Regions from separate parts of the Nonomuraea sp. NPDC049624 genome, predicted to be linked through region 1. Evidence: riboswitches for the same ligand, from Rfam matches in the RefSeq annotation. Region 1 holds a riboswitch; the other holds the start of a gene.

The links. Region 1 has a riboswitch for S-adenosylmethionine ahead of AB0J76_RS05480 (aminotransferase class V-fold PLP-dependent enzyme). Riboswitches for the same ligand answer to the same signal wherever they lie in the genome.
Region 2: it holds a riboswitch for S-adenosylmethionine, as region 1 does, so the genes downstream of both, thrC (threonine synthase) here and AB0J76_RS05480 (aminotransferase class V-fold PLP-dependent enzyme) in region 1, are expected to answer to the same signal.

Annotation. Positions count from the first base shown of each region.
Region 1 covers NZ_JBFAOR010000001.1:1,043,188-1,046,393, reverse strand. The annotation lists gene AB0J76_RS05490 (SAM-dependent methyltransferase) at 1-557, shown strand, start outside; gene AB0J76_RS05485 (cytochrome P450) at 541-1,743, opposite strand; SAM riboswitch class IV at 1,816-1,931, shown strand; gene AB0J76_RS05480 (aminotransferase class V-fold PLP-dependent enzyme) at 1,978-3,206, shown strand, end outside.
Region 2 covers NZ_JBFAOR010000017.1:130,496-133,701, forward strand. The annotation lists gene AB0J76_RS44930 (MoaD/ThiS family protein) at 5-280, opposite strand; gene thrC (threonine synthase) at 306-1,538, opposite strand; SAM riboswitch class I at 1,552-1,692, opposite strand; gene AB0J76_RS44940 (RNA polymerase sigma factor) at 1,773-2,327, opposite strand; gene AB0J76_RS44945 (trehalose-6-phosphate synthase) at 2,359-3,206, shown strand, end outside.

The sequences.
Region 1 (3,206 bases):
AGACCTCCGGCGGCCCGCGGCTGGTCATGGTCAACACCCGGACCGGGGAGGAGCGCCTCGGCGGCCCGCTGCGGCCCGCCGACCGCGAGTGGCTCGACCGCTGGTGGCCGCTGCCGCACGTGGGCACGCGCGCCGAGATCGGCCGTCCCCGTGACGACGCCTGGGCCTCCGTTCTGGTACGCCTCGCCCGCGGCCGGGCGATAGCCGTGGATTATGCACACCCTGTGGATAACCGACCGCTCTGTGGCACGCTGACCGGTTACCGCGACGGCGCCGTCGTCACGCCCATCCCCGACGGGACCTGCGACATCACCGCCCACGTCGCGCTCGACGCGTGTGCCGAGGCCGGGCGGCGGGCCGGCGCGATATCCACAACCTTGTCCACACAGCGTGACATGTTGCGGGCGCTCGGCCTCACCGGCGCCCGGCCGCCGGTCGACCTCGCCCGCACCGATCCGCGCGCCTACGTACGCGCGTTGTCGAGGGCGTCGGAGGAGGGCGAGCTGATCGATCCGGCCGGGCTCGGCGGGTTCGGCTGGCTCAGCCAGAGCCGGTGACGTCGAGGTCGAGCGAGCGCAGGCCGCGGATGACGAAGCCCGGCTTGTAGACCGGCTCCGCGCGCAGCTCGATCGTCCCGACCCGGTCCAGCAGGGCGGTGAACGACTCCGTCAGCTCGATCCTGGCCAGCGGCGCGCCCAGGCAGAAGTGGATGCCGGCGCCGAAGGAGATGTGCGGGTTGTCCGGACGGCCCAGGTCGAGCCGGTCGGGGTCCTCGAACACCTCGGGGTCCCTGTTGGCCGAGCCGAACAGGCAGGCGACCTCCGAGCCGCGCGGGATCCGCACGCCGCGCACCTCGATGTCCTCCAGCACCCAGCGCTCGAACAGCTGCAGCGGGGTGTCGTAGCGCAGCAGCTCCTCGATCGCGGTCGGCAGCAGCGAACGGTCGGCGCGCAGCCGGGCCAGCTCGCCGGGGTTCTTCAGCAGGGCCCGCCAGCCGTTGCCGGTGACGTTGACCGTGGCCTCGTGGCCCGCGTTGAGCAGCAGCACGCAGGTGCCGGCCAGCTCGTCGAGGGTCAGCTCGGGGATCGCGGCCAGGGCGCTGACGAGGTCGTCGCCGGGGTTGGCCAGCCGGTCGCGGGCCAGGTCCTTGAGGTAGGACTCGAACTCCTCGGCCGCGCGTACCGCCTGGTGCTGGGTCTCCAGGCTGGGGTTGAGCTCGTACATGCCGCACATGTCGGCCGACCACGGGCGCAGCAGGTGACGGTCCTGCTCGGGGACGCCGAGCATCTCGGCGATGACGGTGACCGGCAGCGGCTCGGCCACCTCGGCGATCAGGTCGCCGCCGCCCTTTTCGACGTAGGCGTCGATCAGGCTCTCGGCGATGGCCCGGACGCGCGGGCGCAGCGACTCGACCATGCGCGGCGTGAACGCCTTGGACACCAGCCGGCGCAGCCTCGTGTGGTCCGGCGGCTCGACCTCCAGCATGCCGTTCCTGCTGACCCGCCAGAAGGCTTCCTGGAACTCCGGCGCGGGCTGCCGGCCGAACTCCTCGTGCGTGGCGACGTGGGTGTAGTCGCGGCCCAGCCGCCGGTCCCTGAGCAGCGCGTTCACGTCCGCGTGCCGGGAGATCAGCCACTGGTTGGACGGCTCGAAGTAGCGGACGGGCGCCTCGCGCCTCAGCTCGTCGTACGCCGGATAGGGGTCGACGACGAAATCCGGATTCCAGGGATCAAAGCGCACCATTTCATCTTATGAGACGGGTTGACCTGCTGAGCTTGCGAATCATGCCCGGGTGTCGGTTATAGTGCCGTCGTAGGTCATGAGTGCCAGCGACAAGCCCCGGCTAGCTGGCCGGCAACCCTCGCGTCCGCGGCGGGGTGCCCCGGGTGAAGACCTGGTCCGTCACGAGGTGTGGCGGGCAAGCGCGGGCTCCGTGGCTGCTCCCAGGGGTCCGACCGACCCGTGAGGAGCTGTGCCGTGTCCACGCTGACGATCTTCAACTCCGTTCCCGCCCAGGCCGCCGCCGAGGCCCCCGCCGTCCCCGCCTCCGGACGGGCGATCCCCGCCGTGCTCGGCGCCGACCTCGAGGTGCCGGTCAAGGGCGGCCGGCTGGTCAGCTACGCCAACCTCGACTACGCGGCCAGCGCGCCCTGTCTTGAGCCGGTCAGCGCCGCCGTCGCCGCCGCGCTCCCGGCCTACTCCAGCGTCCACCGCGGCGCGGGCTACGCCTCCCAGCTCACCACCGCCCGCTACGAGCAGGCCCGCCACACGGTCCGGGCCTTCGTCGGCGCCCGCCCGGACGACGCCGTCATCTTCACCCGCAACACCACCGACGCCACCAACCTGCTGGCCGGCTGCCTGCCCGAGGGCACGACCGTCGTCGTCTTCGACTCCGAGCACCACGCCTCGCTGCTGCCCTGGGAGCGGTCCGTACGGCTGGCGCCGCCCGCCTTCCCCGGCGAGGCCGTCCGCGCCGCCGACGAGGCGCTGGCCGGGATCGAGGGCCCCAAGCTGCTCGTGGTCACCGCCGCGTCCAACGTCACCGGCGAGCTGTGGCCCATCGCCGCCCTCGCCCACATCGCCCACCGGCACGGCGCCCGGATCCTGGTGGACGCCGCCCAGCTCGTCCCGCACCGCAGGCTCAACCTGACCGCGCTCGACCTGGACTACGTGGCCTTCTCCGGGCACAAGCTGTACGCGCCCTTCGGCGCCGGCGTACTGGTCGGACGCCGGGACTGGCTGGCGGCGGGCGAGCCGTACCTGAAGGGCGGCGGCGCGGTGCGCTCGGTGGGCGAGACCACCGAGTGGCACGACGACCCCGAGCCCCGCCACGAGGCCGGCACCCCCAACGTGCTCGGCGCCATCGCCCTGGCCGCCGCCTGCGACGCGCTCACCGCCACGGGGTGGACGGAGCTGGTGCGCGAGGAGGAGCGCCTGATCGCCCGGCTGCGCACCGGTCTGGCCTCGATCGACGGGGTGCGCGAGCTGTCGCTGTGGGGCGAGGACCACCCGCGGGTGGGGATCGTGTCGTTCGTCGTGGACGGCTACTCGGCCCGGGAGGTGGCCGAGGCGCTGTCCGGCGAGTACGGCATCGGCGTGCGGGACGGGAAGTTCTGCGCGCACCCGTTCGTCCGGCACCTGCTGGGCACCTCGGACGGCGGCTGCGAGGATGGCACCGCCTCGGCGGTGCGCGCCTCCATCGGCAT
Region 2 (3,206 bases), on a different contig from region 1:
GCGGTCAGCCGCCCGCGACGGCGGGGATGATGGAGATCTGAGCGCCTTCAGGGGCGGGAGTGTCCAGCCCCTCGGCGAAACGGACATCCTCTTCACCAACGTATACGTTGACAAAACGACGAATCTTGCCCGATTCATCCAGAATTCTCGCGCCGATCCCCGGGTAGTCGGAGTCGAGCTTGGCGAGAACGTCACGAAGAGTCGCCCCTTCGCCACTCACCTCGGCGTTACCCCCGGTGTAAGTGCGCAGAATGGTGGGAATCCGCACAGAAACGCTCATGGTTTTTGTTGCCTTTCCTGGATTGTCAGACAGTCGCGCGGAACGCGTCGAGAGAGGGCCGGATCACGGCGGTGGGCCGCGCGTCGTCGCTGATCGCGTCGAGCGTCTTGAGGCCGTCGCCGGTGTTCAGGACCACGGTCTCGGCCTCGGGGTCGAGCCTGCCCGTCTCGACGAGCTTCTTCAGCACGCCCACCGTGACGCCGCCGGCGGTCTCGGCGAAGATGCCCTCGGTGGAGGCCAGGAGCTTGATGGCGGCGACGATCTCGGGGTCGGTGACGTCCTCGACGCCCCCGCCCGTGCGCCGGGCGATGTCCAGCACGTACGGCCCGTCGGCGGGGTTGCCGATGGCCAGCGACTTGGCGATCGTGTCCGGCTTGACCGGCTGGACGACGTCGTGCCCCGCCTTGTACGCCGTCGAGACCGGCGAGCACCCGGCCGCCTGGGCCCCGAACACCTTGTAGGGGGTGTCCTCGACCAGCCCGAGCGCGATCAGCTCCTTGAACCCCTTGTCGATCTTCGTGAGCTGGGAGCCGGAGGCGATGGGGATGACGATCTGCTCGGGCAGCCGCCAGCCGAGCTGTTCGGCGATCTCGTACGCGAGCGTCTTGGACCCCTCGGCGTAGTAGGGCCGCAGGTTGACGTTGACGAACCCCCACCGCTCGCCCAGCGGGTCGCCGATCAGCTCCGAACAGAACCGGTTGACCTCGTCGTACGTGCCGTCGATGCCGATCAGCCGGCCGCCGAACACCCGGGCCATGGCGATCTTGGCCGCTTCGAGGTCGGCCGGGATGAACACGCACGCGTCGAGGCCGGCCCGCGCGGCGGCGGCGGTGACCGCGCCGGCGAGGTTGCCCGTGGAGGAGCAGGAGAGCGTGTGGAAACCGAAGTTCCTGGCCGCCTCGACGGCGATGGCGACCACCCGGTCCTTGAAGGAGTGGGTGGGGTTGCCCGAGTCGTCCTTCACGTACAGGGACCGGATGCCGAGCGCCTTGCCGAGGTTGCCGGCCTTGACCAGCTTCGTCCAGCCCGGGTTCATGTTGGGCTTGCTCGCCACGTCGGCGGGGACCGGGAGCAGGTGGCGGTAGCGCCAGATGTTGGCGGGGCCGGACTCGATGTCCGCGCGGGTCACCTGGCCGAAGGAGTAGGCCGCTTCGAGCGGCCCGAAACACTCCAGGCAGGCGAAGCTGGGACCCAGGGGGTAGCGCGTGCCGCACTCGCGGCAGGACAGAGCGACGGCAGGACCAAAGTCGAGCGACATGAAGCGAGGCCTTCCCTCATCTTCGCCCGCGGCCACCTTGACCGCGAACCGGAATTGGCACCTTGTCCCGGTCGGCCTCGCCAGGTCGCGAGCACAAGCCGGGAGGGTTGCCGGGGCTTCGCAGGGCCGGTCCCTCCACCCCTCTGGATGAGCAATATTCAGTTGTTCGAAAAGGACTCTACCTTCTCAAGTGGTGGAAACGACCACCCGTCTCAGCATGCGAGAGAACGCGTCTCACCGATAGTCCTCCCCGAGGACTCCCTGCACGTACTTGCGGGCCTGGTGGATGCGGGACTTGGCGGTGCCGAGCGGGATGTTGAGCTGCTCGGCCACCTCGCTGTAGTCGAGCTGGACGATGTCGCGCAGCACCAGCGCCTGGGCCAGGTCGGGCTTGTCGGCCTCCAGCGCCTCCATCGCGTCGAGCAGGTCGAGCCGCGAGCCGGCGATCACGCTGACCCGCCGCGCGTCCGGCTTCTGCATCGGCAGCTCCTCCGACGTCTGCTCGGCGGCCCTGCGCTTCAGCGAGCGGTACGTGGTGCGCGCGCAGTTGGCGGTCACGATGTGCAGCCAGGTGCTGAACCTGGCCCGCCCCTCGAACCGGCCGATGTTGCGCGCCACGGCCAGCAGAGTGTCCTGCGAGGCTTCTTCCGCGTCCTGGTGATAGGGCAGGATCCGGGCGCAGTGGCGCATCACGTCAGGCTCGATCCTGGCCAGGAGCTCGCCGAGCGCGCGATGGTCTCCGGCCGCGGCCGAGCGGGCGAGTTCCTCGGTTAGCTCATCTAGCGCCATAGCTGGGATCCTATGGGCGAAGGGAGCCCAAATGAACAGCGTTCTCGTGGCGTCCAACCGCGGGCCGGTCTCCTTCACCGTCGACGACGACGGTGAGCTGACCATGAAACGCGGTGGTGGCGGCCTCGTCTCGGGCCTGTCGGGGGTGGCCAAGGAGCACGGCGTGCTGTGGGTGTGCGCCGCGCTGTCCGACGGCGACCGCAGCGCCGTGCGCCTGGCCCCGGGGGGCCGGCTCGACCGCGGCGGCTACGACACGGGCGCCCTGCGCATGCTCGACATCCCCGCGGCCACCTTCCACCGCGCCTACAACGCCGTGGCCAACTCGACCTTGTGGTTCGTCAACCACCTGCTGTACGACATCCCCAACTCCCCCAGTTTCGGCACCAGGTTCCGGCGCGAGTGGGAGTCCTACCGCGACTACAACGGCGCGTTCGCGCTGGCGCTGGCCGAGGAGGCCGGGCACGGCGCCCGCGTGATGGTCCAGGACTACCACCTCACGCTCACCCCGGCGATGCTCCGCGCCGAGCGGCCCGACCTGCGCATCGCCCACTTCAGCCACACGCCGTGGGCGCCTCCCGAGTACTTCTCCCTGCTGCCCGACGCGGTGACCGGGGAGGTGCTCGACGGCATCCTGGGAGCCGACCACGCGGGCTTCCTCACCGCCCGGTGGGCGGCGGCGTTCATGGACTGCTGCGAGGCGCTGCTGGGCGCGCGGGTGGACCGCGCGGCCCGCACGGTCACCCACGAGGGCAGGACGACCCGCGTCGGCGTGCACAGCCTGGGCGTGGACGGCGCGGCGCTGTGGGCGCGGGCCTGCGAGCCCGACGTCGAGTCGCACATGGCCGCGCTGGCCGAGCAGGTGGCCGGACGCCGGCTGAT